2 regions of the Paenibacillus sp. FSL K6-2441 genome follow, and region 1 is predicted to be linked to the other one. Evidence: a T-box and tRNA genes for the amino acid it is inferred to sense, from the RefSeq annotation. Region 1 holds a T-box; the other holds one or more tRNA genes.
What was found. The T-box of region 1 lies ahead of tyrS (tyrosine--tRNA ligase). A T-box ahead of a tRNA ligase gene usually reads a tRNA of that ligase, here a tRNA-Tyr.

Region 1 (15,823 bases):
GTATGAATCGGAGATTCCTGCGATGGTCATGAAGACCGCCAATCATAAGTTGACGGAATTAAAGGAACTTCTTGAGGCCTAATCGGTAACGCGATGAAAGAAGGCACAGAGAAACCAAGACGCGGAGCCCCCGATTTTCAGTTGCTCATCTTAACCTTGCTGATGGCCGGTTTCGGAATCGTTATGGTGTTCAGCTCCAGCTCCAGCATCACGCTGGTTGATGCCAAATTTGGTTATGACCCGATGTATTTTACGAAACGGCAGATTATATTCGCCTTAATCGGGTTAGTCGGCATGTTCGTGACGATGAATATCCCTTACGAGAAATATAAGAAGCTGTTTATCCCTGTGTTCATCCTGGCCATCATTATGCTGCTGCTTGTACCATTTATCGGCGGACGCATCAATGGCGCGACCAGCTGGTTCACGATTGGTACGCTCGGGATTCAACCGACGGAGCTTGCTAAAATCACGACGATCTTGTACCTGTCGGCCCTCATCTCCAAGAAAGGCGAGCGGTTCCGGGATCTAAGAACCGGGTATATCCCGGTCATGGTCATCGTTGGTTTTGTCGCCGGCTTGATCATGCTCCAGCCTGACCTTGGCTCTTGTCTGATTCTTGTGGCTACCGCCGGGCTGATTATTTTCGCCGGCGGCGCGAATTTGAAGCACATTCTCGGTTCCATTGGGTTGCTCATATTAGGTGCCAGCATCGTGCTAGGCGTCGAAGCGTTGTGGGACAAGATCAATCCGCCCGATCCCACCGTCGCTGCGAGCAGCGATTATCGGATGGGCCGGATCGAAGCCTTCCTCGACCCATGGCATGATACGCAAGGAACCGGCTACAACCTGATTCAATCGCTCACCGCGATTGGCCATGGCGGACTAACCGGTACTGGATTCGGACAAGGCATTCAGAAGCTGCATTATTTGCCGAATGCGTATAACGATTTTATTTTCTCCGTCATCGGCGAAGAATTCGGGTTTATCGGTACGTTGATCTTCCTGCTGTTTTATATTTATTTCATTTGGCGCGGGCTGCTCGTGTCGCTGCGCTGCCAAAGCACGTTTGGCACGTTAGTTGGGGTTGGGATTATGGGCTTGATCGCTATCCAGGCGTTCGTTAACATCGGCGGCGTCACCAACACGATTCCGGTGACCGGCGTCACCTTGCCCTTCATTAGCTACGGCGGCTCTTCGCTGCTCGTTATGATGGTCTCGATGGGCATTGTGCTTAGCATTTCGCGCGAATCATCTCCGCCATTGAAGCAGGAACGCACCAAATCGGTGATCATCCGCGAACCAACGCCGTTCGAACTGCGCAGAGAAGCCCGGCGCGGTTTATAATTTGAAGCTAACAAAAGAAGACTACGGAGTGATGATCTCCGTAGTCTTCTTTATGCTTACTGCATATGCCAGCAATCCGGTCATTCGAGGCCGAAAGCGAAACTCAGGTATGCTGCAGAAGGTCAAGGAAGGGGCGATCAGATTTCATCGTCCTTAAACGCCACGCCCTCGACTTTCACGTTCACTTCTACAATTTTAAGTCCCGTCATGCTCTCTACCGCTTCTCGAACATTTTGCTGAAGCATCCGGCAAACTTCGTGGATCGGCGTCTCATATAACACGATAATTCGCAGGTCGATTGCCGCCTCCAATTGACCAACTTCGACCGTGACGCCCTTTTGCACATTTTTGCCGCTTAACCGTTTAGCCCAACCTTCGGAAAGCCCCCCGGACATCGCGGCAATCCCCGGTGTCTCTAGAGCAGCCATTCCGGCGATTTTGGCGACAACATCGTCTGAAATCCGAATTTGCCCGCTATCCAACTGCAGTTGTTCGGTCATGGTCATTCCTCCTTCAACCTCATTAATTTCATTGTAAATCGGAAGTCGCATTAAAGCAAATGTAGACCTTTCGATTAATTTTGAGTAAAATTGTTACATTCAGTTTATTGCCAAAAAATGACTAACTCGAGGTGTTCCATGAAAAAGTTTATTTCACCCGCATTGTTGCTGATTTTCTTTGCACTTAGCGCCATGGGGCATTACGCGCACTGGTCAGCAACGTTAGAATTTGTCATCTCCGCGATCGCCGTCATTCTTGTCGCGGGCTTTCTCGGCCGGGCAACGGAGAGCGTGGCGCATTACGCGGGTCAACGCCTGGGCGGCTTCCTAAATGCCACCTTCGGTAATGCGGCCGAATTGATTATCGCCATCATGCTGGTCCGCGAAGGGCTGTTCGACATGGTGAAGGCCAGCATTACCGGGTCCATCATCGGCAACCTGCTGCTCGTGCTGGGGCTCAGCTTGTTTGCGGGAGGCTTAAAGCACAAGGTGCAAAAATATAACGTCACGTTAGCCGGCATGAACGGCTCGCTGATGATCGTAGCGATCATCGCATTGTTCGTCCCGGCGATCTTCCTGCAAACCCACGTGCTGCACGAGGACGATCGTTTCGCGCTCAGTTTGGTTGTTGCCGGCGTTCTGATTGTCGCCTATATCCTCTGGCTGATCTTCTCCATGATCACGCACAAGAACCATCTGGCAGATATTAGCGAGAAGGACGCGGAAGAGCTTCCGCATGAACATGCCCCGGCCTGGTCCAAGGGGAAGTCGATTTTATATCTGGTGATCGCTACCGTTATGGTTGCGTTCGTCAGCGAATGGTTGGTACATACGCTTGACACGCTGACCGCCGATTTCGGTCTGAGCGAGTTGTTCGTCGGTGCCTTTGTCGTTGCGATCGTTGGTAATGCCGCCGAACACAGCGCTGCCATCATGCTGGCGATGAAGAACAAAATCGGGGCAGCCGTAGAAATCGCCGTCGGCTCTAGCTTGCAGATCGCTTTGTTCGTGGCTCCTGTGCTCATCTTCGTCAGCCATCTGTTTGGCAAGCCGATGGATATCGTATTTACCGTCATCGAGTTGGCCGCGATTGGCGTCTCGGTATTTATCGCCAAATCCATCACGCAGGACGGCCAAACCAACTGGTTTGAAGGGGTACTGCTGCTGGCGGTCTATATGATTCTCGGCGTTTCGTTTTATCTCGTATAACCCTCAACAACAAAACAAGCGTATGTCTTCGGCAACTTCCGAAGCATACGCTTGTATTATTTAGCAGCAACAGCAAATGCCTTACTGTTGTCTATTGTTCATGGCTTCATACAGCGAGGCCAAATTACGTTCCAATCTGCTGAGGATTTGTTTACCTACCGTTTCTTGAATAAGTCCGACGCGAATTGCGTAATCTACTTGTCTGGAGAATCCATACATCTGGGTATCCAGCACTTCCTCATAGAGAGGGCAATAACGTGTGGCCAAGTTCTCCATCTGTACTTCGATCAGCTTCTCAATTTTATCTGCATCTTCTTTCAGAAGATTAAGTGCCTTCAGGTTTAGTTGCTCCTGCAACTCAGATGAAGTCATGCTTCTTCCCCCCTATGTCCAAAATCGCCTACCATTCATCTCTAATCTTAATATTAGACGAAATCGAAAGCCAATACAAGAACCTGCTTAAATTAACCTATCTATGAAAAACCGCTGAGTACCGCTGTTCGCAGGCATTAAAAAACACCCCCGACCTAAGTCGGGAGTGTTTCTCATTGACATTAATCGGCAACAACTTTGACGTCCAACCCGTGTTTCGCAAACACTTCGGTTACGGCTTTCTTCGCTTCTTCCGCATCCGGTCCGTGAACGTGAAGCTCATAGCTCTTCGTATTTACGAGCGTGGTGAAGAGGCCGAGGATACTTTTTACATCGATGTACTTATTGTCCGCTTGAAGCACAATGGAAGAAGTGAACTTGCCTGCTGTTTGGGCAATTTCGACTACCGCTTCATTGTTCGTGGCCATAGGATCCCTCCGTCTTTAACATTGGAAATAACATACTTCAATCATACATTGAATCCGCTTTCCTAGCAAGGAGGATTTCTGATTACTTCAGGTTTTCCGGGTTCAATCCCTCAAGCTCAGGCAGCACAAAAATGCCATCCTTACGGATCAGTACATCGTCAAAATAAATTTCTCCGCCGCCGTAATCCGGACGCTGGATCAGCACAAGATCCCAGTGAATCGAGGAACGGTTGCCGTTATCGGCTTCCTCATAAGCTTGACCTGGGGTAAAGTGAAGGCTGCCCGCAATTTTCTCGTCGAACAAGATGTCCTTCATCGGATGCAAAATATACGGGTTGAATCCGATCGCAAACTCCCCGATATATCTAGCCCCTTCGTCCGAATCCAGGATTTCGTTCATCCGTTTCGTGTCGTTGCTCGTAGCTTCAACGATCTTACCGTTCTCGAAGCGGAATTTGATATTCTCGAACGTAACTCCGTTGTACAGCGTAGCCGTATTGTAGCTGATCGTGCCGTTTACGGAATCGCGGACCGGAGCCGTATAGACTTCACCATCCGGGATATTCCTTTGACCGGAGCACTTGACCGCCGGAATGTCTTTAATCGAGAAGGTCAGGTCGGTGCCCGGAGCAACAATCCGGACTTTGTCCGTTCTGTTCATCAGATCGGCCAAGGCATCTTGCGCCCGATCCATTTTGGCATAATCCAGGTTACATACGTCAAAATAGAAATCCTCGAACGCTTCCGTGCTCGTATTGGCCAATTGGGCCATGCTGGCGTTCGGATAACGGAGCACCACCCATTTCGTACGTTTCACCCGTTGTTCGCTATGTACAGGGTGGGAATAAAGCGAATTGTACAGTTTCATCTTATCTTCGGGTACGTCGGACAGATCGTTGACGTTAGAACCCGCACGAATGCCGATGTAACAGTCCATCATTTGCATCCGTTTTAAATCGTATTCCGCCCAGGTTTTGATGCCGTCTTCCGTGGCGTATTTCAATTGCGCACGTTGTACAGCCCGGTCAGTAATCTCAACGAAGGCGTTCCCGCCCTTCTTCCCAACCTCTTCCACGACCGCTTTCAGCAAATCACGTTCATCGCCAATCATTTCGACCAGGACGTTCTCTCCCGGTTGTACATTTACGGAATAACCAACCAGGTTTTCCGCCAGCTTCTGAATTCTAGGATCTCGCATCTGGCTTCACACTCTCCTCAATATTCGTTGTGGGATTTGGTATTACAACCCGTGCCGGCCGTCCAAACACCCCATTGGTTTAACCATTGGTTAATTCTTCTGCTATTGTAGCACGATAGGGTCGGAAAGTCAGCCTAACCTAGGATGTCACTCACGCCTACTGATAACCCTCAAACCGGTTATCGGTTCGCAGCACCTCCCGCTGCGGCACGCCTTTGGGTGACAAATAATTCAACGTCGTCTCCGAGGTCAGCCTGGAAGGTAATCCCGATTTGCGGTCAATCGTCAAATGGTAGACGACGGTCGCTTTCATTTGCTTCAGCATGACCGCTAACTGCTTGCTGCCCGTCGTCCAGATCTGCGACAACTCGTTTCGCAGCTGCTCCTTCTGTGAAGCCGGCACCTGTTCTAATTGCGCCAGCCCGGCCTCACGCGTGAGCTCCATTTCCGACAGCAAGCGATCCTTTAACCGCATGGTAGCTTCGGCTGGATCCATCTCGATCCGAAGCACCTTCGTCCCCCGTGCAGCACCGCTCTCGGAAGTGATCGTTTTCTTAGCGGCCATTCGAATCTCCTCTAGTTGTTCCAGCGGGTTCAGACGGACCACCCCTTGCAGCAGCGCATTGTGGTCATCGGATTGCACCAGCCAGTTCCCGTGCTCTAACCGGAGCTTTGCTTCCCAGCCATTCGGCTCTGCTAATCCCGCCGTTTGCAGATGGCCTGCAGGGTATCCCGCCCGCTGACCCATCGGCTCGCCTCGGATACTTAATTCCCTATGCTCTTGAAGACGTCCCGTATAACTGAAACTCTCTTCCAGCCCTTGCCCGTTTCCGCGCTGCAAGGCGGCTAAGCCGCGAAAGGTTAACGCGTCACATCCCGCCAGCCCGGACCAGGTGAAGTCAAACCACTGCTCCGGCGTCCTCGCTTCGTTGATCCCGCACGACGCCAAGATTAGCGTGACTAGCAGGCCATAGATGATCTTCCCTAACCGATATTTATACGTTGGCCTTCTCCGTGATATCCCCTTCATATGCAAGCCCCCGCCTGAAAAAATAAACCCGGTTCCCCACCGGATCATTCCTTTTGCTAGTTCTAGCAGTATCCTGCCACAGGGACGGTCACTCTATTCGCAGGTTCGACCGGCAACCCAAAAAAGAACGCTCCCGCCGTCCATATGTCCGGTCGAGAGCGTTCTATACCAATAAAGCAACCATTTACGAGGAGGGGGCGTCCTCTCTGGATCCGACTTGCGTCTGGTTCCGCCCGTTGTTCTTGGCTTTATACAGCGCCATATCCGCCTCATAGAAAAGCGACTCCACGCTAAGCTTCTCATCGCCCTTTACCCACTCAGCAATACCGCATGAGACGGTCACCGGCGGATCGGTATCCATCGCGACGCGCAGCCGAATCGTTTCTGCGATTTGGTAGCTGTTCTCAGCGCTTGCACCGGGCAGGTACACCGCCAGTTCTTCGCCTCCCCAGCGGGCGGCGATATCTGTCTTGCGGATTGAGCTCTTGACGATTGCGCACACCTGCTTCAGGATTTTATCCCCGGTTTGGTGCCCGTACGTGTCGTTGACTTGCTTAAACTGATCAATATCCACGATGATTAAGGAACCGTTCGTGTCTTTCTTCTGGAATTCCTGGATCGCATCATCGACGTAATGGCGGGCGTAAAGTCCAGTCAGCATATCGCGATTGGCCATCCGGCGTACCTCCGCATGCAGCGACGCGTTGGCGATTGCAAGACCGATGTGTGAGGATAAGACCTGAAGCAGCTTGTAATTATCATAAGAAAAAAAGCGGGTCTTGCGGTGCGCCAGCATGATTACCCCGTTCACTTCTCCCCGGACGAACAAAGGTGCGGTGATCAGCGAGCGGGAGTTCGTCTCCTCCATAAATCTCGAGGATACCTTCCCATAGGCTTGAAAGTCCGACAGAATGATCGGCTCCTGCGTGGAATATACCAGCCCGCTGAATCCATAGTTTTTCGGAAAATGCTCCTTCGACAGCCCCGGAACATTGCTGGACACAATCTCGAACGTTTCTGTCTCTTTGTTTAATTGGGAAATACAGCAATACTCCGCCTGAAAAATCGATAGCAACTCTTCGGTTGCAAATTGGAAAACTTCCTTGAGCCGCAGACTTTGATTCAGCCGTTTCGTTAATTCATTGATCAGCCTCAGCTCGTTGATCAGCAAATTCGATTGTTCATACAGCTTCGCGTTCTCAAATGCCGTGCCGGCCGTATCGGCCAGCATGCCGATCAGCTGCAAATCCACATCATCGATCTCCTCACGCTGGATGCGCAAGTGGAAAACCCCGTACACCCCTTGTTTGCCACTGAGAGGTACGGCGATTTCCAAATTTCTTTCGCCTTCTCCCTTCGGATCCACGGTTTCCCTGACCTGCATTCTGCCCTCCATGAAAGCCCTCACGAGCAGCTCATCGCCTTGTCCAAGCAATTGAAACGATTTAACCCGCGGATCGAGACTTACATGATCCTGAGACATAAGCAACTCCAGACGGGCATTCGGATACATGCCGGACACCCGCTCGAACACCTCGGTCAGGACCGAATCCACGTCGATCTTATCATGAAGCTTCTGCACCATTTGAAAAAGCTTAGAGCGGCGCTGCTCCTCCCGCTTGGCTTGCTGCTGGATGCGGACCAAATCCGTAATGAACATTCCCTCAAAGCAACGATAAAAACAGGTTTGAAACAGCCGGGCCGCCATCTTGGCTAACAAGATCGCCTCTGAAGTGCAGCTCTCACGCATGAGACAGCCAAACACCGCAAACAACTCGCCATGAATGCGTGTATACACCGGTACAGCCGCATAAACTCCGTCGGCCTTCTGGGCTGCGATGGCTTTGCGCTCATACAAGCTCTGCTTGATGACCTCTTCCATTCCGCTAGGCCAGGAACGTTCCAGCGGTTGCCGCGGGTTCAACGAATCGGCAAGCAGCTTCTCGCCGCGGCTGCCGGCAAGGAAGAAATCAGCCTCGCCGAGTTCCGGCATATCGCTGATCTGTTTGCGCCATTCCGCAAATCCCTGTTGTAATATGGAATCGATGTAGGGAAAATCGTGGGCGTTAATATCTAGCTGCCGCAGCCAATCGGTATAATCGTTGACATCATCAAGCCGCGGCAGGCCGGAAGCGTTATTCAGGTTCAGCATCGGCTGACCCAAGGATTGATCGGCCATAAAAAAGCTCCTTTATATGCTGCGTTGGAATTGTAACCCTTCTGCGATAAATATTAAACGGACAAGCTCTTGTCCTGAAGTTCAAGCTTGTCCATCTCCGCCATATCCGATCTTGTCTGATATCTCTATTTTACTATCTTCCTTAGGGTTTTGCATTATAAATCCTAAGGTTTAAGGTATTTTTTTGGGACTAAAGCCCTATCGACAAAAATCCACCCATCTCTACAAAATCACTTATTGACTTTATAACCTCAATTCATATAATATATATTGTTGATGAAGACTGGATAGAGTCTTACTTAGGGCGTAACGCATGCGAGCACCCTCTCGGTTTTTGTTGCTGACGGGACAGCGGCTGAACTTTCCTGTCAGGGAGCGTATCATTATCTATCCTTCGCTCAACCAAACAAAACCCGCGCAAGTAGAACCCTAGACGAAATTTAACTAACAAAGGAGTCTACCTATACAATGGCACGTTACACAGGTCCTAAATTTAAACTCAGCCGCCGTCTTGGCATTTCCTTGAGCGGCACTGGCAAAGATTTGAAACGTCCGTTCCCTCCGGGGCAACACGGTCCTAACCAACGCAGAAAAGTAAGTAACTACGGAGCACAATTGCTCGAGAAACAAAAACTGCGCCACATGTACGGTTTGGGTGAGAAGCAATTCCGCACCCTGTTCGAGAAAGCGCAGCACATGCCTGGTATCGCGGGCGAAACGTTTATGATCTTGCTTGAAAGCCGTTTGGACAACCTTGTTTACCGTCTGGGCTTCGCGAACTCCCGTGCTGGTGCACGTCAGCTCGTATCCCACGGTCACGTAACGGTTAACGGCAAGAAAGTAGACATCGCTTCTTACCGCGTAAACGTTGGCGACGTAATCGGCCTTCGTGAAAGAAGCCGTGGTCTCTCTTCCGTGAAGGAAGCTCTGGAGAACCGTACGCATGTTCCGGCTTACCTGGAATTCAACGACACGACTCTGGAAGGCAAATACATCCGTTTGCCAGAACGTTCCGAGCTGTCGCAAGACATCGACGAGAAGCAAATCGTCGAGTTCTACAACCGTTAAGATTCGGAAGCAAACCGACCCAAGTTGTTCTCAACTTGGGTCGGTTTTTTTGTGCCTACCTTTGGCTATTTGGTCATAATGCTGTAATCCGTACACAATTGACTTTCCACCAGTCACTTACATACGGTCACTAACGTTTGGAACAGCTCATTTTGTAAGCGATCATCTTCGATCAGGTGCAAGCGTTCAATATGCTGCTTCGGAAAAATCAATAAATGCCCCTTGGTAGCCGGATATAGATCGAAAATACACAGAACATGTATTGACTCGTGTAGAACCACAGCTTCTCGGGTTTCTAATACATTGCAAAGTATACAATCAACCATCATTAGACCCTTTCTCTGACTAAAAGAGGAACAGTAAGTTCTGTTCCTCTTTTAGCTGATTATGCATGATTATATGCAAAAATTGGCGAGGGATCTTTATATAGTCCATTCCTCTTATTTTACCGACAACTTGGCAAATTTGCGTTTACCGACCTGGATGATCTCTCCGCCCGCCAGCTCTACTTCCGCATTCGGGTCGCTGATCTTCTCTTCGTTCAGCTTAACCGCACCCTGCTGGATGCTGCGTCTTGCCTCCCCATTTGATGCGGCGAACCCTAGCAACGTCAGCAACTTGATCAGACGGATTTTCCCATTGTCCAGCTCAGCGGCAGGAATTTCTTTCTCCTCGATATCCTCCGGCAGCGCACGTTGCTGGAACACCGTTACGAAATGCTCCTGCGCTGCATCGGCAGCTTCTTGACCATGGTACATCCGGACGAGCGTATGGGCCAGTTTCATCTTGGCGTCGCGCGGATGCACGGCTCCCGATTTGAGGCCTTCGGTGAGTTCAGCCAATTCTTCGAGGGACAGGTCAGTCACCAGCTCAAAATACTTCGTCATCAGCTCGTCCGGCACAGACATCGCTTTACCGTAGATTTCGTTTGGCGCTTCATCGATGCCGATGTAGTTGCCAAGGCTTTTACTCATCTTCTGCACGCCGTCCAAGCCTTCGATGATTGGGGTCATGATCGCGACTTGCGTGTCTTTGCCATATTCTTTCTGCAAGGTCCGGCCCATGAGCAAGTTAAACTTCTGGTCCGTTCCCCCCAGCTCGATATCGCTTTCCAGCGCCACCGAATCCATGCCTTGCATCAGCGGGTAGAAAAACTCGTGGATGCTAATCGGCTGACCGCTTGTATACCTCTTCGTAAAATCGTCGCGTTCCAGCATACGTGCCACGGTCACCTTCGCGGACAGCTTCACGACGTCGGCAAACGTCATCGGTGCCAGCCATTCCGAGTTAAAGTTAACTTGCGTTTTTTCCGGGTCCAGAATTTTAAAGATTTGCTGGCGGTACGTTTCCGCATTCCGTTGTACGTCTTCTTCGGTTAATTGTTTGCGGGTTTCCGATTTGCCGGTCGGATCGCCGATCCGCCCCGTAAAGTCGCCGATGATCAGCTGCACCTGATGGCCGAGCTCCTGAAACTGCCGCAGCTTCTGCATAACCACCGTATGGCCGATATGAATGTCCGGCGCGGAAGGGTCCAGCCCCAGTTTAACTTTCAGCGGCTTGCCGGTCACAACCGACTGGATCACTTTTTGCTTCAGCTCATCCTCCGGCACGATCTCCACAACACCGCGGGAAATCACCTGAAGTTGGCGTTCCACCTCGGCTTGCTGGGCCGCGCTTAATTCTTCCCATTTCATTGCTCTTCTTTCCCTCCATATTCGTTAGTCCTGCTTAGAAAACGGAACGCAAAAAAGCTCCTTCTCATCCCAAGGGACGAGAAGGAGCACTCGCGTTACCACCCTAATTAAAACCGTTTGCGGATCCTGCGGCGGATTGCCAGACGAACCGATGACGGTTTTCACTTCATTCACATAACGGGATTTCCCGGTACCGGACTACTGGCGCATTCTACGCGCGTTCCCCCGGACGGCTCCAGACGGTAATTCAAAAGGGATCCGCCCATTCGGTTCGCAGCAACCACCGATTCTCTGAGCGACGGGATTCCGCCTTCTACTGAGTCTTTCTAAGCCTTTGACGATTTGCAATTTAAAATATTATATAACACAGATGCATTCCCAAAGTCAAATCTACGAAAGCTAGGTCATGAGCAGGAACTAGGCTCCATCACACGCCAAAATACGCTGAAAAAACATCCAAATCCCCTTTTTTATGCTATAATGTTGCTGTTTATAAAGGAGGATCATGCATGGATCATGAGAACGACAAGAACTCCGGCAAGCTGCGGCGCAATAACCGGAGCGAAAAAAACTCAAAACCCGCCCGGAAGCGCAAAAAAGGCAGATTAGCCTGGGCGATTGTGGGTTGGCTCGTTCTGTTTGGATTTGCCGGCGTTCTGTTTGCCGGTGGAGCCGTATTCGGATACGTATCCTCCATCGTTAAGGACGATCCGGTACGGTCGCGTGCCGACATTCAAGCAAAAATCAATCATAATGAAATGACAGGTTTCGCCTATTTCCGTGACGGCCAGCCGATTGGCCAGCTTCGCTCGGAAGAGGATCGCCGTCCTGTCACCTATAAGGAAATCCCGCAAATCGTGCTCGATGCTGTGATCGCCATCGAAGACAACCACTTTGAGGAACACATCGGGATCGACTTTAAAGGGACGTTGCGAGCGGTTAAGCAGCGGGTGCTTAAAGAGGACGTGCAGACCGGCGGCAGTACGCTGACCCAGCAGCTGGCGCGACGCGTGTTCCTGAACCTGGATAAGACCGAAGACCGGAAGGTTAAGGAAATGCTGCTGGCACTTCGGCTGGAGCGTTTTTTATCCAAGGAAGAAATCATTACGGCTTATTTGAATAAGGTTCCCTTCGGCAACGGTTCGAATGGGTACCAGGTTTACGGCATCAAAGCCGCAGCCAAAGGTCTCTTTAACGTCAGCAATCTGTCGGATTTGAATATCGCGCAAGCGGCCTATTTGGCTGGTCTGCCTCAGCTTCCCTCCACCTATTCCGCTTTTAACGGGAAAGGGGAATTTAACGAGGAGGCATTCGGGCGGGCGGTCAAACGCCAGCAGCTGGTGCTGCAGCGCATGCTTGAGGAGAACAAAATTACGCAAGCGCAATATGAAGAAGCGATGGCTTTCGATATTAAAGGATCGCTGGCCAAGCCAACGAAGAAGGCTTATGACACCTACCCGTATCTGATGCTGGAGACGGAACGGCAAGGCGCGATCGTCCTTGCGATGCTCAACAATCCGGAGATGACCAAAGAGGAGGTTGCCGCCAACTCGGCCATCCTCGAGGAAGCTCGGCAGGAGCTGCTGACCGGGGGATACCGGGTGTACACGACCATCGACAAGAAGGTCTACAACGCCATGCACAAGGTATCGGAGAACGCGGACAATTTCTCTCCGTACAGTGAGAAGAAGGGCCTGGAGCAGGTCGCCTCGATGATGATCGACAACAAGACCGGCGCGATCCTCGGCATGATCGAAGGGCGCGACTTCTACACGGAGCAAATGAACTATGCGACGCAAATGAAACGGCAGCCGGGTTCTACGATGAAGCCTATCGCCGCTTATTTGCCGGCCCTCGAAGCCGGGTTAGTTCAGCCTGCCTCGATCATTGATGATTCGCCGATTATTTTGAAGGACTACCAAAAAGGCTTCCACATTCCTGTAAACTCCAGCGGCGGCTATAAAGGGCTTGTGACCGCGCGGACAGCTTTGAATGAGTCGCGGAATATCCCCGCGCTTAAGGTGTTTAACAATATCGTTGGCATCGACAAAGCTTGGGACTTTACCAAGAAGCTGGGCATCACTACGTTGGAAGATGAAGACTACAACGCGCAAACCGGCGTGCTTGGCGGCTTGAAATACGGTGTCACCGTTGAAGAACTGACCAATGCGTACAGTGCCATCGCTAACGGAGGGCAGTTTACCGACGCTTATATGATCGAGAAGATTACCGATGCGAAAGGTAACATCGTCTACAAGCATGAGGTTAAGCCGCAGCGGGTCTTCTCCGAGCAAACGGCTTACCTGATGACCGATATGCTTCGCACCGTCATTACGGACGGCACCGGTAAATCGATCAAAAGCGACTTCAAGAAATATGGCAAAATCCCGGTTGTCGGCAAGACCGGAACAACGCAAAACTACGCCGACGTCTGGTTTATGGGTTACTCGCCGGACGTCACACTGGGAGTATGGATCGGGTATCGCGAACCGGTGAACACGTTGTCGGAAGCCGGTAAATCCCGGGCGCGCAAAATTTGGGCGCTCGTTATGAACGAAGTCACCGAGAGCAGACCGGAATTGTTTGCGGCCAAAGCGTTCACGAAACCGGACGGTATCGTAACGAAAACAGTATCCGGCTATAGCGGGAAGTTGCCAACGCAGTTAACACAACAGGCCGGGAAGCTGGTTACGGATATTTTTAATGCTAAATACGTACCAACCGAACCGGACGACGTGCTGATTCGAGCTAAGTACGTGACGTACGAAGGCATCAACTACGTGCCGCTCGAAACGACGCCTTCGGATATGCTGCGTGAGAAGGTTGTGGTGAAGCGCGAAACGCCGATCGAAGTGCTCAAGGAACAGCTGGAGCAGGCGTTCGCCGGAATGTCCGGCAGCCACAAACCGCTGAGCTTCTATCTGCCGAAGGATGCCGGGGAAGATGCGCCTTACAAACCAGATCCTCGCGTCGATGACGGTCAGGCGCCTGCGCCTCCGGCGAATGTCGCCTTGTCTGCAGGCAGCGGAGCAGCTACGATTACGTTTAGCGAAAATACGGAAAAAGACGTGGTCGGCTACCGGTTGTACCGTGCAGACGACGGCGTGACGTTCCAGTATACCGGGAAAGCAGCGCTGGTTGGAGATCCGGCGGTCATTACAGACGATCGATCCGTTGGCTTCACCACCGCGTACTACGTCACGGCCGTTGACGTGGCCGGCAAGGAATCGGCGCCAAGTGCGATCGTCAACGTCTTTGGCGGCGGCGTATTCCCGGGCGGCGGCTCGACGCCGGATACGCAAAACGAGACGCCGGGCGGTAACGACGGCGGCATCATCGGCGACAATGGCAACAACGGTCCGCTTCCTGCATCACCAGCTAACGTGAGCGTGAAGAAGGACGACCGCGGATTCACGGTGAGCTGGGACGCGAACGGTGCTCTCGACCTGGTGACGAGCTACAACGTCTACGTGTCCGATGCCCAAGGCGGCACCTACACGAAGGTCGCTTCCACCTCGGACCCGCACTTCTCGTTCAAGACCGACTCCAGCTCCGTCTGGATCCAGGTCACCGCCGTCAACGTGCTGGGCGAATCCCCGCCGTCGGCGCCGGTGCAGTATAGTAAGTAATGCAAAAGCAGCAGGTGTGGGCCTGCTGCTTTTTTGGTGCTGCTTTTTTATTCTGCTCTTTCTTGTGTGATCTTGTGCTCGTGGGTGCTCCTATTTCATCGAACCGTGAAACGATGTTTCCTTAAGGCTGTCCGTATAAATATATATGATTTTTCGAACATAATTCGCTGCAAACTACCCATTTGGCGGAAATATATTCGATTTTTCACATAAAATCTCAAAGTTCGGGCTTCAAGGGAGCGATTATATATGAAATTTCATATAGAATGGGCCAAATCCGCCATATTTGAGCGAATATATTCGATTTTTCATATATAATTCCGTTTCGGCGAAATACTCACACCCCCATTCCACACGACAAATTGGGATAATAACAATCCTTTATTATTTGTGGGAAACAAGGGAACACCTCCTAGACTTCTCGCTCTTCCCAACCTAATGGAGGAATAAAGTAAGCATCGTACTGCTCTTTCGCCAAGTCCGTTAACTTCTCCTTCCACTGCCAGTACTCATCCAGATAACTTTCCCCCTTCCCCATTCGCCAAAATAAGCTGGTTGGATCCTCTTCCGGAAAAGCCACCCAAGGAGGTAATATAAACAATGCTTCTTCTGAGCCGGATAATTTTTCGCGAGTTTCCATCAGGTTTTTGCCGAGCCAATTTGCCCCAGACTCATCGCCGTTGTCACCCCAAAAGCGGTCATTCCTCGTATGTTCAATTAGCAAGCAATCTCCCGTAGATACTAGCAATCCCCTCAGTTCAGGATGCTGTTGGAATTTCGCCTCCACTGCTTGTCGCATGATTTCCAACTTCACTTGCTCCCAATCACTTAGAAGCGGCCGGGATCGATCTCTCCCCATCTGTGCAGCTTGAAAAGGGGTTTCCGCTTGTCTAATCGCTTCCTCATGTTCACTCCCCGCAAACTTCTGTGCCTGAAAAATAATGCTCCGACGTTGGCCAGACCTTATCATTTATCTCAATTGGATAAAGAGCAAAGTTGGTAAATTGTCCATAGGGACGATTTGTTTCGTAAAATCGGATCACTTTCTGATCCGCACGGACTTTCAACAACTCATTTCGGATGGACTCCGCCTTTTTTAACATTTCCTGTGCAATCCTTTGGATGTCATCCCTGTCTTCACCTCATCTCTCCGGCAAAGAATGTACTGG
Region 2 (15,823 bases), 920 kb from region 1:
TAACGTTCGTTAAGCCTTGTCGCGGGGTTCCCGCTTCATCCACGAGACATAATTCTCCATTAATATCGATCAACAGAACGACTTTTTGGCCAGCGGCCGTTTCCGGTACGGTCCCTTGAAAATGAAACCAGGCGCAATCCCACAGCTCTCCCCATTTATCCCCGGGCTGAAGCCGTATGTGCCGGCCGCTCATTCGCTCGGCGTAAGGGACCGGCTCTTTCGTTACCCAAGCTTCAACCTCAAGCCCGGCAATCGGGCGGTAAATGTAATCCTGCAGTTTGGCAAGCCTTTGCTTTGCCTTTTGGATCATAATGTGGTTCGTTTCATACGGCATGCTGCATCACTCTTTCAATATAATTTACTTGGTATAGGCCTCCGCTTTCTTCTGAGCGTCATCCAGAATAGACTTGATATCCTCCTTGGTCATTAACGCTTTCGTCACGGCTTCACCAAAGATTTGCCATACCTTGGAGTCTGAATTCTTAAACGTTGGCAACCCTTGCACATTGCCGGCCATCGCCAGATAGTGCTGATACATTTCCGGATGCGCCTCTTTATATGCATCGGTCTCAGCCACCGATTTCAGTACAGGAGACCGGACGCCTGTATCGGCGATCAGTTGTTGGATCTCCTCGCTGTACATCGCGCGGATGTACTCAAATGCAGCTTCCTTGTTCTTTGCATCCTTCGGTACGGCATGGAACGCGGCGCCGATGGTGATATTGCCGGCTTTGCCATTCGGGGACAGCGGAATTTGCGACATTCCGTAATCGATTCCGATTTGCGAGCTCTCGATCGCACGCCACGGTCCATCGATCAGATATGCGATTTGTCCTTTTTTAAACGCGTCAAAATACGTTCCTTCAGTAGTGTTCACCATCAATCCAGCCGGATGGTTGGCGTTAAGCTCTTTCAAGAACTGTACCGTTTCTACGTTGGCATCGGAGTTAAAGACAGGTTGGCCTTGATCATCCGCAAATCCTCCGCCATTGATAACAAGCAAGGTACCATACCGCAAATACCCGCCGGCATTCGGCCCGGCATAGACCCCGCCGCCGTAGAACTTCCCTTTGCCTGCTTCCGTTACCTTCTTCACGTTAGCCAACAGCTCATCCCAGGTTGCTGGCGCTTTGTCCGGATCCAGGCCTGCCTCCTGCACCAGCTTCTTGTTCCAGAACAAGCTGCTAACGCCAGGTTGCGAGGCAAAACCGTAAATTTTGCCGTCATACTCCATCGGCTTCCAGGCTGCCGGGGCTACTTTTTCGCGAATTTCTTGGGCCATGTCGTCCGGGAACGGCTCAAGCAATCCCTGTTGGGCAAACCCAGGCATTTGTGTTTCCCCAACGATGATGTCGGGCATGTTTTTCGCCAGGAATCCCGCTGTTTGCTTCTGGATCAGCGGTTCGCCCCAACCCCAGTCCTCGGTTTTGACCGTAATGTTTTTGCTTTTCATTTTCTCGTTGATAATCGATTGATAATAGTACGGGAAGACGCCGGCTTTTTTCAGCGGCTGACCAGGCGTATAGTTGTAATCCTCCTCTGTAATCCGGGGATTCAGCGTCTCGTCGGCGATCGTTTTTTCCTTGCTTTTCTCCAGCAGCTCGCTCAGCACCCCGACGCCAATCGCTACGGCTCCTTCATTTAATACGGTAATGGTAGCGCCTTCAGAAGAGGACGAACCTTGATTTCCTGATGCTCCATTAGTCCCTGGGTCGTTCGCAGCCTGGTTGCCTCCGCTGTCCCCCCCTCCAGATCCGCAAGCCGCTAATAAGGTGATGAGTAACAGCGATAGAAACATGACGTGGAACTTTTTCAACAACATGCTTGAACCCCTCCAAAAGTCATTTTATTCAGCGTGAGTGTCCATTAAGTCAAGTTTTCAATACGGGTGTTGAACTGTTTTCATCGATTCGATCCATAACGGACCGGTAGTGCAACTTCGACATAAAAAATGAGTTCCCGGGCTTCCTAACCTTTGATCCCTGTGTTCGCCAAGCCCTGCACAATATACTTCTGGAAGAAAGCAAAGATCAGCAGTGCTGGAATCGTGATGCCAAGGCTCAGGGTAATAATCATCGGATAGTTGATGACGGCGCCCGGGCTTGCTCCAACGGAGGAAATTCGCGTGATCGCCGCAGGAAGCGTTTGCAAACTGTCGTCTGTTGTATAGAAGAACGGGGTAATAAAATCGTTCCACGTTCCGAGCGCTGTCGTAATCGCGATAAACGCCATAATCGGCAACTGCAGCGGGAAGAGGATCTGGAAGATCAGTCGCAACGTCCCGGCCCCATCCACAATTGCAGCTTCGTCGATTTCCAGCGGTACTTTTTCCAGCGACTGCTTCACCAGAAACGTCCCCATAATATTGATGCTAGGCCCACCGATCAAGTAAACCCACCAGGAGTTCAGAATACCGGTTCCGCCGGTAAAGATATCGTTTCCCCCGGCAAACGGGAAGCGGGCAAATTCAAGGTAAGTCGGAATGATCGCCAGCGTCCCGGGAATCATCTGGGTGGCAAGCATGATCAGGAAGATCGTATCCCGCCCTTTAAACCGCAGCCGCGCGAACACGTATCCAGCCAAAAATGAAGTCAAAATTGCCCAAAACGTGTTGTAAGCTGTACGAATCAGCGAGTTCTTCATATAAGTGGCTACTGCAGCATCCGTGGACCCAACGATCAGCGCCTTGAAGTTCTCCAGCGTTGGCGCTTTAGGAAGCGGGAAGATGCCTAACACCGTTGAGGAGAATTCTGTCTTGGTGAAAAAACCGGCAAGCACCATAAAGATCAACGGATACAGCAAAATGAGCCCAACGCCAAGAAGAATGAGATGTCCCAGTAAATGAACGGGCTTAAACTGTTTGCTAACTTTAGCGTTCAGTGGACTGGGCATGCGGGAGCGCCTCCTTTTTCGCGGGTTTGACGGGCTTGATCGGAATGCTTGTCCGACGATCGGATTTCGTTGACCAGTTGTAGTACAGCACAGTCACAACAATAACGATCAAGGCCATGATCAGTGAGGAAGCGCCAGCCATCCCCAAATTGAAGTCCCAGAAGCCGTCCCGGTAAATACGGAACACCAGCACTTCGGTTTGCCCGTAAGGCCCGCCGTTCGTGATGAATAATACCTGCTCGTAAATCTGGATCGCTGCGATCAAGTTCGTAATGACGATATACGTCGCGATGGGTTTTAACCCTGGCAACGTGACATACCGCAGCTTATGCCACCGTCCCGCACCATCGATTTCCGCCGCCTCGTACAAGGACAAATCCACGGATTGCAGACCGGCCAACCAGATTAAGGCTGCACCGCCTACCCCTTTCCAGACTGAATAGACCACAATCCAGAAAATGCCCCATCCGACGGAGTACTGCCATACGATCGGTTCCTTGCCCATCGCTTTCAGCAGGTTGTTGATGACCCCATTGTTCGAATCCAGAAAAATGTTGAATACTTGCGTGGTCGCAACCGTTGCCGTGATGGCGGGGATGTACCAAATGGAACGATAAAACCCTTTGCCGAACAGCGGCAGGTTCATCAGCAGTGCAGCAAAAAAGCCTGCTCCCAGCGTAATGACCGTGACCAGTCCGCCCAGCCAGATCGACCTCCACAATGCATCCGTGTACACCGGGTTTTGAAAGAAGCTGATGAAGTTATCGAACCAGATGAAATTAGGTGTATCTGCCAACCCCACCCATTCGAAGAACCCTAACACGAACCCGAACAAAGTGGGAAAACCCGAAACCACCAACCATGCCAAAAACATCGGCACGAGGATAACGGCGGCGATCAAAGCATCTTTGTGCTTCCCTAACCTGCGCTGCGTTGCTTTTCGCTTCTGTAATCCCGCGGTTTCCATCGTCCAAGCAACCCTCCTTACTGTGAAGTGCACTGATAAAGCTTTTGTTCTAAGTTGTATTATCTATTTGTAATATTAACTATATTTCACTATGTCATTTATGTCAAGAATTAGATATATCATTTATTGCTAATTTAGCATAAGAAAAACGCCTGGCGGCGTCCTTTAGTTCGTACGATTTAGTTCATACGTGCAAAATAGCCGGGTGTGGGGAACAATCTACATCCGGCTTATTTTCTTACGTCACTAATCCTGTACTCGTAACCATGAATTCCTTTGTAATATTCCTGGTACATGCCTCCTCCACATTCTTCGCAGCGGAATTGCGGAGGTACGGTTGGATCTCCATCATCCATCGCATCGAAATTCCGAACGACATTCAGCGGAATCTCTTCTGTTGTATGACATTGAAGACAAATGTAGGTTACTTTCGCTTTGCTATGCAGCCCGCTTTGCGGCTTTTTCTTTTTCTTCGCTACCTTTCGTTTCTTTGACACCGGCGACATCCCGAATCATCCTCTCCAGACATGCCTTTGAGGTGGAGCACACCGCGTACTTCACCTTCAACTTCCCATCCTCAAGGCAGGCTTCTCCCTTGTATTCGTAATAACTTTCGCATTTTGGGCAACATGGCGGCTTCCCCGTCTGCTCCTTGATCCGTTCACTCCACGTTCTGCGTTTTAATATCCGCTTTGCCTTGACAATCCATCTTCTCGCGGCTTTTTGCCACTCACTGACTAACTTCTTGCACAGGCTCTTGATCCGCCGCGAATAAACCCCGTAGTAACGGATCGTTTTGAAGTTTTCATCCGGAATATGCCGCACAAGTCTACCCATAAATTCTTCTACCGAAATCGTCTCGGTCTTCTCTTCCCCGTCATTCTTATCCCGGTAACGAAATGTCACCTTTTCTCCGTCATACGCTTCGATCCGGCTAACCGCTATCGCTGGTCTTCTCATGTATCGCCCGATATACCCGAGTTGCTGCTTGACGTTCCCTTTCTGTTTCGGAGCATGCACATAAAAGCCTTCTCCGTTCTCGCAGTAAGCTTTTTGCAAACGGGACTGCACTTGCTTTTTCTCTTGTTCACTTAACTTTCGACGAATCAGCTTCAAAACAACCGTCTGCCATTGCTTACGCAGCATCTCGAACGGAATAAAATCGTATGTTTTCCACTCGCCGGTCTTCTTCATTCCTCCCATCGTTACAAGCATATGTACATGAGGATTGAAGTTAAGCCGTGCCCCAAACGTATGCAACCCGGCTACGATTCCGGGAGTTACCTTATGTTTCTTCTCAAAATGTTCTTTGACTAAGCGTACCGCTTCATCCATAAATTCTTTGAGTAATTTTGCCCGATGGAGCAGAAAGATTTCCCGTAATCCTTCGTCGATCGTGAAGACGACATGGCGGTGGTTGACTTGGAATACATCTTGTTCCAGGAGACGTGCCCATTCCTCTGTTTCTCCGCATGAACAGGTCGTACAGAATCTTCCTTTACAACGATACGGAACGAGCCGTAGGTCATGACATCCTTCACATACCATCAGCTTAAAACCGTTTCTGGGATCCCCGCATCGACGGAACTTCTCTACTTCTTTCCGCACATTGGCACGCAGCTTGCCACCATGTTTTGCCACAAACCGATCCCAGTGCCCTCGCTCATCAAAGAAGATTCGTTTCAAAATGTTCGTCTCCATATCCTAACCTTACCAAAAACAGAAATCAGGCGGAAGACCTGCTCCCACCCCAAAATTTATAAATTCTATAATGTTAAAAAAGACACCTAGCTTGCAAGGGCAAGCAGGTGCCCTGTCAATCTACTTACTTTACTCGTTTTGCAAGGGGTCCCGTAGATTGACTTTCAATTAATTTTGGCTCCAGGATGACTTTAGTATACCCCGCATCCTTAAGCTCAGGCTTCTCGAGAATGTCCCGCAAAATCCGGGCTGCGGCTTCTCCCATCTCGATTTCCGATTGCGAAATATGCGAGAAGAATCCCCATTCATGCAGCCCCGGCGAAGGATCATCAAACGTCAGGATCGAGATGTCCTCCGGCACCCGAAGCCCTAATTCTTTACATATTGAGTAGATGTGCAGGCCAAGCCGTCCGTTCAGTGTGATATAAGCGGTAGCAATCTGGTTCTTGATAAACCGGTACAAGGGGTGCTTCTTGTCGATCTCGCTGTAATCCACATTGAAATCGGTGAGGATCAGTGCCGGATTAATCATCGCTCCCTTCTGTTTGAGCGCCTCCATATATCCGTTAATCCGTTCCTCCACTGTAATTGTAGGCAACGGCGAATCGGAGCAAATGGCGATGTCGCGATGCCCCAGGCCCCACAAATAGTCAACGGCAAGCTGTCCGCCGATTAAGCCGTCGCTGCGCGACAAGTTCGTAGCTACTCCCGGCAAATACCGATCGAGGAGCACAAACGGGTAACCTCGCATCTTCAGGGCTAAAATTTCCTCATTGTACGTTTCCGCATCACTTGGGAAAATAATCAGCCCGGCGGCCCCTTTGCGAATCAGATCGTTGATCGCTTCCTTCTCCCGGTCAATGGAATTGTACGTCAAGACGATCTGCAGGCTGTATGGACTGTCTTCAAGGATGTTATTAATTCCTTGAAGCAGCCGAATGGCAAAATAGTCTACCAGCATCGGCATAATTAGCCCGATCGTGGTGCGCCCCGGAATATGGGATGCGGCTTCGATCCCTCCCAGCGAAGGGTCAGCTCCCCCTCCGTTTAACGCTCCGAGATGATGGACCGGCGCCCCCGCATTTCCGTCCAGCACGGGCCATGATCCCCCCTCCGCCAGAGAGCCTTGATGGCGTTGCAGCAGCTCACCGATGCCTTCGCTGACGAAGCTTCCCCGCCCGGGGATCCGGTAGATCCAGCCGTCCTTCGCCAGCTGCATCAAGGCATTGGCTACCGTAATTCGGCTGACGTCGAACTGTTCCATTAACTCTTTTTCCGAGGGGATCTTATCGTTCTCCCGCAGTTTGCCCTGCAGGATCATTTCTTTGAAGTGCTGTTGAATCTGCATATATAACGGTTTACGTTCGTTTTGCATAAGGCTTCTCCTATCTTATTTCTCCCCATATATTCACATTATATCATTTATAGCATTTCGTCAATCTATTTCAAATCATTCACTCGCTTGACATTGACTATTGGATATATTAAACATATTATACACGTTCTATCGTTTTCTTTACACTTTCGTAAAAAAAGGAGGGGATTTGTGATTCAGCGCTTCAAGGAACCTGTCTACGAGCGATAACCCTAATATGAGGATACGAGGTGAACGCATTTGTTTCGCAAAATAACGATGACTTGTCTCATTTTATTCTGCACCATGTCCTTATCCTTAGGTACCACCTCTGCATCGGCACAATCCTCAGTGGAAACCGCGTCCAAGAATACGATCAGCTGGCCTGAATCGCAAGCGCTCCCAAGCTTCGGGAAAGTAAAACGGCTGGATGTGGCCGACGTTACAAAGTCTCCGCCGGGAACGCTTATCTCGGATGGTTCAGCAGCGACGTTGCGGGTGAATTCAGCTCCGTAGAAGTGACCTACACCTTCAGCGAAGGCGACAATTTCCGATACAATCAACATCGCAGGGCCAAAGAATCGGTTGGGGATTCAATCGATCCTTTGGCCCTGCTTTGGGCTGTCGAGGATGCCGTTCATTTCTTGGATGCACCGTAATCCGTAATCGTAAAGTCGATGTCAAAGGTCACCGGCGTACGGCTAAAAACGTCGTCCCAATGGCTTTCGACTTCCTTCCAGTATTTAGGGTGCGTGATCCTCAACCGGTTGCCGAACCCAGCCACATCGGTTTTATATTCTGACTGCATTTTATGCATCGTCGTCTCGAGCATTTGGTTTAGCCTTTTTTCGAAGATCTTCTTTGCTTTCTCCAAAAATTCGGTTTTGGAGGGGTCTTCCTCAAGATCCCAGTTTTCGATTAACCGCCCTTCCGATTCAATCTTGACATGAAACGAAAGCCGCCCTTCCTCGATCCGGGGGGTGATTTGCGTCTTCTCGTCTTCAACCTCGTAAGTGATCGTTTCATTTCGCCAATCATAGCTTTTGATCACCCCACCTTCAACATCGCCTTGAATCCAAGCAATGCTCTCCACGTCCGTTTGATCCAATGTGCCGATCCATTTGCCGGTCGACCCTTTGATTATCCCCGCTCCCGTAAATTTCGTTTCCCCACCGTACTTAGACACCTCCTGCAGGAGAAAGCTCTGCTTGGTGCCCAACCTCTCATTCAACTCGGTCAGATTCACCTCATTCATAATTTTGCCGGTCCTAAAACGTTCTTGCAGCATGTCCCTCAGCTTGAAAGCGGGGGGATCTCCGGAATACGCCATTTCCAGCGTTTTTCTCGCCTTCCCTTTGCTCAATAATACGATGCAGCTAGGGCGTGTATCGTTATCGCGAAGCACGAAATCCATCAGTTTGTCGATGCTCTGCTGACGAACCAGCTCAGTAGATACGACGATCACCTTCAAATGCTGGCCGATGACCGCCCGCTTCAGGCGAAGCGAATACTGCCGCATGATTTCAAACAGAGAATCCCCGGTTTCCGACATATTCAGAAATTCGCTTTTCCTCCCTTGACCCCCTGATTGTTTGTCGCTGCTGAAGTTTCCCATCGGAACGATCTGGATCGTAGCCGTAATCAGATTTCGCTTAGGATAATTTCCTCCTTGTTTCTCCAGCTCCCGTTCAACGGTCGTCGGTTCTCCCGCATCCAAGGCCAATCCGATATACAAGCTTAAATCTTCAATTTCTTTACTGCTCCAACAACCTGTTTGCAACGCAAGCAGGCCAGCGGCAAGAAACAGCGACAAAATACGGCGCTTACGCATTCGGTTTGAGTCCCTTCTTCCGAATTAGGTATATGGTGGATAACGGAACCGTAACTAAAGCGAAAATTATCATGCCGGTGTTTCCGACGGCGCTGCCAAGCGTAAATAAGTCGTTCATGTTTTTGGGGACAAGAGCGACGATAAAAACCACCGGCATCAGTGTAAAGAGCGCGGTTGGGAATTTTATGCGCATTATTTTCGATACGCCCAAGACCGTCGTAAAGAAAAAGATAGTGAAATTGCAAAACATCTGCATTAACCAGATGACCAAAAACGGAAATTCAAGTCGTTCAAAAAACAAACCGGTGACTTCAAAGCTTCGCAAAAGATCAAGCGTCGGCCAGGTGCTTCTTAGAACGGCGTCAACCGACATGCTTCCCACGACGATCACGGTGGCGCAAAAATAAAGAACGAACGGAATACTCAAGCCAGCCAATATCGCCTTAACCGCTTTCTCGGGGTGCTCCATATGGCCAACTAAATACAAAACGACTTCACCGCCCGCAAAAATAAGCATTGTCGATTTCAAGCCATTGAACACCGGAGGCAATCCTTCACCGAGAAAAGGCCGCAAGTGATTGATATCAAACATCCTCATGCTGAAAAATAAGCTAAGCAGCAAAATCAGGATACTCACAGGAAAAATAATTTGACACAAGCGGGCAATGCTGTTGATTCCTCCAGAAATCAAATAGGCCGCCGTCCAGATGAACGGAATAATGACAGCCCATATGGGGGTACCTTCCAGCAATAAAAAGATATCCACCTCTGCCAGAGCGCGAATCTCAAATCCGGCCAACACCAGAAAATAAACGGTTAACAGGAGGGACATTATACTGCCCATCACTTTCCCGACAATTTTTTGAGAAAACTCGAAAATCGTGCTTCCCGGAAACTGCTGGCTTAATTTGACCATGAGCAGCACCGCGAGCATCACAACGACGCCTCCCAGCAATACAGACAGCCAGGAATCCGGGGTACGCATTTTTTCGGTCACATCCCGGGGCAACGTTAGAATGCCAGCTCCCAGAACACTGTTGGTCATAAAGATGACCGCTTGCGATGAGGTGATTTTGTCGTTGGTGCGAATAAACAAGTGATCCCCTCCTAGCTTTTCGGTTTAAGATCTGCGTTGTTTGCGGACCGTCTTCAACAATTCGGGTCTGCGTTTCATTAATGTCAAGGGCGCACGGACGAACAAGTCCTTCCAGTCGCCGATACGGATCGGCGAAAAGGGCGTGACATATGGCACACCGAAGCTTTCCAGCTTGGTCAGATGGCTGCAAATCAGCAAAAAAAACAATATCGTACCGAATATCCCCAGTACTGCTGCAAAAAACATGCCTACGAATCGCAACATACGCAATGTGATTCCTGCACTGTACATCGGAATCGAAAAGGAAGCGATGGCGGTTACCGAAACGACGATGACCAGAAACGGACTAACGATCCCCGCCTGAACGGCGGCCTCTCCGATAATCAGACCGCCGACGATGCCCATCGCGGAGCCGATGGGCCTGGGCAGCCGAACCCCCGCTTCCCGCAAAATTTCGATCGAAACTTCCATGATTAATACTTCGATCAACGACGGAAATGGAACCCGTTGGCGTGCCTCGATAATCGTAATGGCTAATTCTGTCGGAATCAGTCCGGGATGAAAAGAAATAAATGAAATATACATCGATGGAATTATGAGAGACATAAATGCCGCAACAAAACGCAGCATCCGTAAAAGTGACCCTGCCATCCATCGTTCGTAATAATCTTCCGGGGACTGCAGCAGCATGCTGAAGGTCACCGGAACAATGAGCGCAAAGGGGGTTCCATCCAGGAGTAAGGCGATTCTCCCCTCCACCAAGGCGCTCATGACCCGGTCCGGACGTTCCGTATTTTGCGCCTGTTGAAAAGGACTTAGGATGTCGTCTTCGATCAGTTGCTCGACATAGCCGGATTCGGCAATGTAATCCAGATCGATCTTGGCGATGCGTTGCTCCACTTCCTGCAGCAACTCCGGATTCACAATGTTTTTCATGTAGACGATCGCAAGATCTCGCTTGATTACGTTGCCGACAACGTATTTCTTGATTTCCATTTGTTCCGTCCGTCCTTGGAGCCGGAGCATCGCTGTATTATCGCTCAGGATTTCGGTAAAGCCCAATCTTGGCCCCCGCAGCAGCGCTTCCGAAGTTGGCTCCGTTATCGCCCTGGATTTCCCGCGGGGGGTGCCCACAAGCAGCGCGCACGCCATTCCTTCAACCATTAAAGCCGTATACCCTGCGAGAATCGATTCTCTGAGTTCCCGTTTGCCAACGACTTCCGTTAGTTCGGTAACCGGCAGTAGGTTTTGTTTGAAGTAGGAAACTAACCCCTCCTCCGGGGGAAACTTCATCCCTTGCTGCGCACTGTTATCCGACTTCAGCATAAGCACTTGCATAATGTGGCTATTAATCAACTGTTCATCTTGCATACCGTCAACAAAGATCAGTACCGCTCGCGCACCAAACCCGGCGAGTTCGTATTCTCGAAAATGAACGTCGTCATTTTGGCCGATCGTCTCTTTAAGATGCATAAGATCGGTTTCATATTCGCCGGACAGCTGCGAATCCGTACTATTATGAGTTTCCAGAAAAACACGGTCTGTCGTTAATCCTTCCCTTGAGCGCCCGTGCTTATCCGTGACAATCGAGCGAAACCAGCGATGCAACGCAAAAATGAGGAGAGGAATGAGCAGAGTAACCCCGGCCAGCATGAAAGTCGGCCAGTCGGGGATATATTCTGTGATTGTCGACCACACGATAGATCACCTTAATCATTTATTTGGATTAATTTCCCCAAAAACGGTTTATATATTCATTTCCTTTCCGCGCTGTGCAACGTGAGTCTGGTTTGCCGGGGAGCCTTACATCAACTATTCCTTCCCTAAGCTTTCCTCGGCTCCAAAGGATAATTTACACACGAACGCTTATTCATATATGATCATATGGGGATATATAGATCACGCCCTATGGTGTATGTCAATGATATTTAATTCGCATCTTCATTATTCGCGAAAGAATCTGAACTTATAACACATGATCGGAGCGATATTTTTATGAGAAAAGTATTTTCTTTATTACGATGTTTACCTTTGTCTCTCCAACGATTACCTCGGCGCATACCAAGCTGACCTCTTCTTCCCCAATGCAGGATGAAGTGGTAAACACTGCAATCGGCCAAATTCGGCTGGAATTCAACACCACCTTACCGCCTGGTACGGCAATATAGGGCTCATTACGTACACGCTTCATTTTCTTGCGGTTGCAATCTGGTCCGGCACATTGCTGGTGGCAGGTTGGTTTAAACCTGTACACTCCTGGCGCCGCTTCCTGTCATGGTTCCACCCCGTAGCAACGCTCGCGATGCTGGTCATTGTACTGTCCGGACTTTACTTGACAAATGCGGTTGCGCCCGAATACCTAAATGCTTTGGCCCTTCCTTATGGACAAGCAATCCCTATGATTCATCAGGGTTATGAAAATGCGGAGCTTCAGCTCCGCCTAAATGCGATGATCTTTATTTATATTGTTATTGCATTGGGATATATCGCCGCCATATTTTACTTGTTCCAAAAAAACAAAAATGCGTATCTCGCCGTTTCGCTCAGCGTTTTGCTCGTTATAGCCTTATATGTTATTGTGATGACAACAGTCGCTTAATTGTAATAATTTCGTTTAACCAATCTTTTTTTGATAAAATGATGCAAACGCCTTACAGAAGGGGATAGTCCATGACACAGTCCATAAATACAGCGAAAGAATGTGATACGAACTGCTCGGGCACACTCGTTGATTTAAAAGCTATCAAGGCGGAGCTTATCGATAACCAGGCAGCGGTTCAATTTGCCGACTGGTTTAAGGCTTTCAGCGATCCGACGCGCGTCAAAATCATCAGCGCCTTGCTAAAAAGGGAGCTTTGCGTGCACGACCTGACAGTGCTCCTCGAAATGGGTCAATCGGCCGTTTCTCATCAACTGCGATATTTGCGCAACCTCAGAATTGTTAAGCGGCGCAAGGTTGGAAAAACGGTCTATTATTCACTTGACGACACGCATATCGAGCAAATTTTTTTGCAGACCCTTCAGCATACCAACCATGGATGATGCGGCCGGTGCCGCAAATGACAAGGACTCCCCCTCGCCATCTTCAATGGCTTGCGGGACAATCCTTGTTTGGGCTGCAGTCGCCTCTTCATAAAGTACAACCATGGCTAAAAAACGCTACTTTCTGCTGCTAGACTGAATAGTAGACACAGATTACACCACCGAGCATAATTTCCTAAACAATAAAAAAGCCCTTAGGATTCCTGATCCCAAGAGCTTAATTTCACAGTTGGTACCGGTGAGAGGACTCGAACCTCCACGGGTCTCCCCACTCGATTTTGAGTCGAGCGCGTCTGCCATTCCGCCACACCGGCACATATAAAGTTTTAATCAAAAGTGCGGAAGACCAGACTTGAACTGGTACGGTAGTCACCTACCGCAGGATTTTAAGTCCTGTGCGTCTGCCGATTCCGCCACTCCCGCGAATTATCAATGGAGGCGCCACCCAGATTCGAACTGGGGATAAAGCTTTTGCAGAGCTGTGCCTTACCACTTGGCTATGGCGCCATAATATAGAATGGAGCGGACGACGGGAATCGAACCCGCGACCCTCGCCTTGGCAAGGCGATGCTCTACCGCTGAGCCACGTCCGCTTAAACTGGGGATATAGGATTCGAACCTATGCATGACGGAGTCAAAGTCCGTTGCCTTACCGCTTGGCTAATCCCCACTATATTTGATTGAGAAAGAAATGGGGCGATCGATGGGACTTGAACCCACGAATGCCGGAGCCACAATCCGGTGCGTTAACCCCTTCGCCACGACCGCCATAATATAAAGTTCATCAAGAGAGAAAAAGTGGCAGGGGCAGCAGGAATTGAACCCACACCAAAGGTTTTGGAGACCTTTGTTCTACCTTTAAACTATGCCCCTAGAAAACTGGTGGAGGCTGATGGATTCGAACCACCGAACTCGTAAGAGAACAGATTTACAGTCTGCTGCGTTTGGCCACTTCGCTAAGCCTCCACGTGGTGCCGGCGAGAGGACTTGAACCCCCAACCTACTGATTACAAGTCAGTTGCTCTACCAATTGAGCTACACCGGCTCTTCAACATAATTGTTGAATGGTGGCTCGGGACGGAATCGAACCGCCGACACGAGGATTTTCAGTCCTCTGCTCTACCAACTGAGCTACCGAGCCTTAATATGAAATTAAATGGCGGAGCCGACGGGATTCGAACCCGCGGTCTCCTGCGTGACAGGCAGGCATGTTAGGCCTCTACACCACGGCTCCACACGAGAATAATGCCATCCTCTGGAAGAGGATAATTGCGGGGGCAGGATTTGAACCTGCGGCCTTCGGGTTATGAGCCCGACGAGCTACCGGGCTGCTCCACCCCGCGTCAATAATAATATTTTATTATGGGGTCCCCGAAAAGTAATCGGAATATACTTCAGAGACTCAACTTCACCCCAAAAAGTAAAGTTTTATGGTGGAGGCTGAGGGGATCGAACCCCCGACCCTCTGCTTGTAAGGCAGATGCTCTCCCAGCTGAGCTAAGCCTCCATGGGAAAAGACAAGTTATATTGTAACAGATCCCCCATTCAGAAATCAAGTCAGTCAGCAAAATCAACTTGAAATCATGAAGGGAAGAAATGACCCGTAGGGGATTCGAACCCCTGTTACCTCCGTGAAAGGGAGGTGTCTTAACCCCTTGACCAACGGGCCATGTAGAAAGAATAATAATGGCGGAGAGAGAGGGATTCGAACCCTCGAGACGCTTGTGACGCCTACACGATTTCCAATCGTGCTCCTTCGGCCAACTCGGACACCTCTCCAGATATAGGATCCCAGGAAGTTATGAAGTGTATCTCAGAAGTATAACCTACTTCCTGGGACTTTGACTCCCCGAACAGGACTCGAACCTGTGACAACTCGATTAACAGTCGAGTGCTCTACCGACTGAGCTATCAGGGAACATTATGAAGTTTTCAAGGTTGAATCCTTGAAAACTGGATACGAAACTAGATTTGCATTTTAGCCCCTATTCAGTTCCCGGGGTCCCCGAAAAGTACTCGGTGTACTCTCCGAAGCCTCCGCTTCACTTTTTGGGGTGAATTTTGGATAAGCCCTCGACCGATTAGTACCTGTCAGCTCCATGCCTTACGGCACTTCCACCTCAGGCCTATCAACCTTGTCGTCTTCAAGGGGTCTTACATACGGGGAAATCTCATCTTGAGGGGGGCTTCACGCTTAGATGCTTTCAGCGCTTATCCCGTCCGCACTTAGCTACCCAGCTGTGCTCCTGGCGGAACAACTGGTGCACCAGCGGTGCGTCCATCCCGGTCCTCTCGTACTAAGGACAGCTCCTCTCAAATTTCCTACGCCCACGACAGATAGGGACCGAACTGTCTCACGACGTTCTGAACCCAGCTCGCGTACCGCTTTAATGGGCGAACAGCCCAACCCTTGGGACCTACTTCAGCCCCAGGATGCGATGAGCCGACATCGAGGTGCCAAACCTCCCCGTCGATGTGGACTCTTGGGGGAGATAAGCCTGTTATCCCCAGGGTAGCTTTTATCCGTTGAGCGATGGCCCTTCCATGCGGTACCACCGGATCACTAAGCCCGACTTTCGTCCCTGCTCGACTTGTCAGTCTCGCAGTCAAGCTCCCTTCTGCCTTTGCACTCTTCGAATGATTTCCAACCATTCTGAGGGAACCTTGGGGCGCCTCCGTTACTCTTTAGGAGGCGACCGCCCCAGTCAAACTGCCCGCCTGACACTGTCCCCGTACCGGATTACGGTACCAGGTTAGAACCTAGATACGATCAGGGTGGTATCCCAACGGCGCCTCCACCGAAGCTGGCGCTCCGGCTTCCTAGGCTCCCACCTATCCTGTACAAATCGTATCCAAGTCCAATATCAAGCTGCAGTAAAGCTCCATGGGGTCTTTCCGTCTTGTCGCGGGTAACCTGCATCTTCACAGGTATTAAAATTT

Region 2: it has a tRNA-Tyr gene. The T-box ahead of tyrS (tyrosine--tRNA ligase) is inferred to sense a tRNA for this amino acid. The anticodon was not compared.

Annotation. Positions count from the first base shown of each region.
Region 1 covers NZ_CP150174.1:2,885,691-2,901,513, forward strand. The annotation lists gene NSQ80_RS13265 (YugN family protein) at 1-82, shown strand, start outside; gene ftsW (putative lipid II flippase FtsW) at 94-1,347, shown strand; gene NSQ80_RS13275 (Asp23/Gls24 family envelope stress response protein) at 1,485-1,847, opposite strand; gene cax (calcium/proton exchanger) at 1,986-3,056, shown strand; gene NSQ80_RS13285 (YlaN family protein) at 3,138-3,428, opposite strand; gene NSQ80_RS13290 (HPr family phosphocarrier protein) at 3,611-3,856, opposite strand; gene NSQ80_RS13295 (aminopeptidase) at 3,939-5,054, opposite strand; gene NSQ80_RS13300 (hypothetical protein) at 5,212-6,084, opposite strand; gene NSQ80_RS13305 (diguanylate cyclase) at 6,269-8,263, opposite strand; gene rpsD (30S ribosomal protein S4) at 8,732-9,331, shown strand; gene tyrS (tyrosine--tRNA ligase) at 9,772-11,025, opposite strand; T-box leader at 11,095-11,363, opposite strand; gene NSQ80_RS13320 (transglycosylase domain-containing protein) at 11,535-14,654, shown strand; gene NSQ80_RS13325 (NADAR family protein) at 15,067-15,624, opposite strand.
Region 2 covers NZ_CP150174.1:3,803,384-3,819,206, forward strand. The annotation lists gene NSQ80_RS17530 (glycoside hydrolase family 38 C-terminal domain-containing protein) at 1-334, opposite strand, end outside; gene NSQ80_RS17535 (extracellular solute-binding protein) at 359-1,822, opposite strand; gene NSQ80_RS17540 (carbohydrate ABC transporter permease) at 1,969-2,892, opposite strand; gene NSQ80_RS17545 (sugar ABC transporter permease) at 2,870-3,859, opposite strand; gene NSQ80_RS17550 (transposase) at 4,298-5,545, opposite strand; gene NSQ80_RS17555 (GntR family transcriptional regulator) at 5,685-6,935, opposite strand; gene NSQ80_RS17560 (Ger(x)C family spore germination protein) at 7,552-8,745, opposite strand; gene NSQ80_RS17565 (GerAB/ArcD/ProY family transporter) at 8,738-9,841, opposite strand; gene NSQ80_RS17570 (spore germination protein) at 9,866-11,539, opposite strand; gene NSQ80_RS17575 (hypothetical protein) at 12,069-12,440, shown strand; gene NSQ80_RS17580 (metalloregulator ArsR/SmtB family transcription factor) at 12,512-12,883, shown strand; tRNA gene NSQ80_RS17585 (tRNA-Leu) at 13,114-13,197, opposite strand; tRNA gene NSQ80_RS17590 (tRNA-Leu) at 13,221-13,306, opposite strand; tRNA gene NSQ80_RS17595 (tRNA-Cys) at 13,317-13,390, opposite strand; tRNA gene NSQ80_RS17600 (tRNA-Gly) at 13,402-13,476, opposite strand; tRNA gene NSQ80_RS17605 (tRNA-Gln) at 13,482-13,553, opposite strand; tRNA gene NSQ80_RS17610 (tRNA-His) at 13,576-13,651, opposite strand; tRNA gene NSQ80_RS17615 (tRNA-Trp) at 13,683-13,756, opposite strand; tRNA gene NSQ80_RS17620 (tRNA-Tyr) at 13,764-13,849, opposite strand; tRNA gene NSQ80_RS17625 (tRNA-Thr) at 13,853-13,928, opposite strand; tRNA gene NSQ80_RS17630 (tRNA-Phe) at 13,949-14,024, opposite strand; tRNA gene NSQ80_RS17635 (tRNA-Asp) at 14,041-14,117, opposite strand; tRNA gene NSQ80_RS17640 (tRNA-Met) at 14,153-14,226, opposite strand; tRNA gene NSQ80_RS17645 (tRNA-Val) at 14,315-14,390, opposite strand; tRNA gene NSQ80_RS17650 (tRNA-Glu) at 14,481-14,552, opposite strand; tRNA gene NSQ80_RS17655 (tRNA-Ser) at 14,571-14,662, opposite strand; tRNA gene NSQ80_RS17660 (tRNA-Asn) at 14,729-14,801, opposite strand; rRNA gene NSQ80_RS17665 (23S ribosomal RNA) at 14,945-15,823, opposite strand, start outside.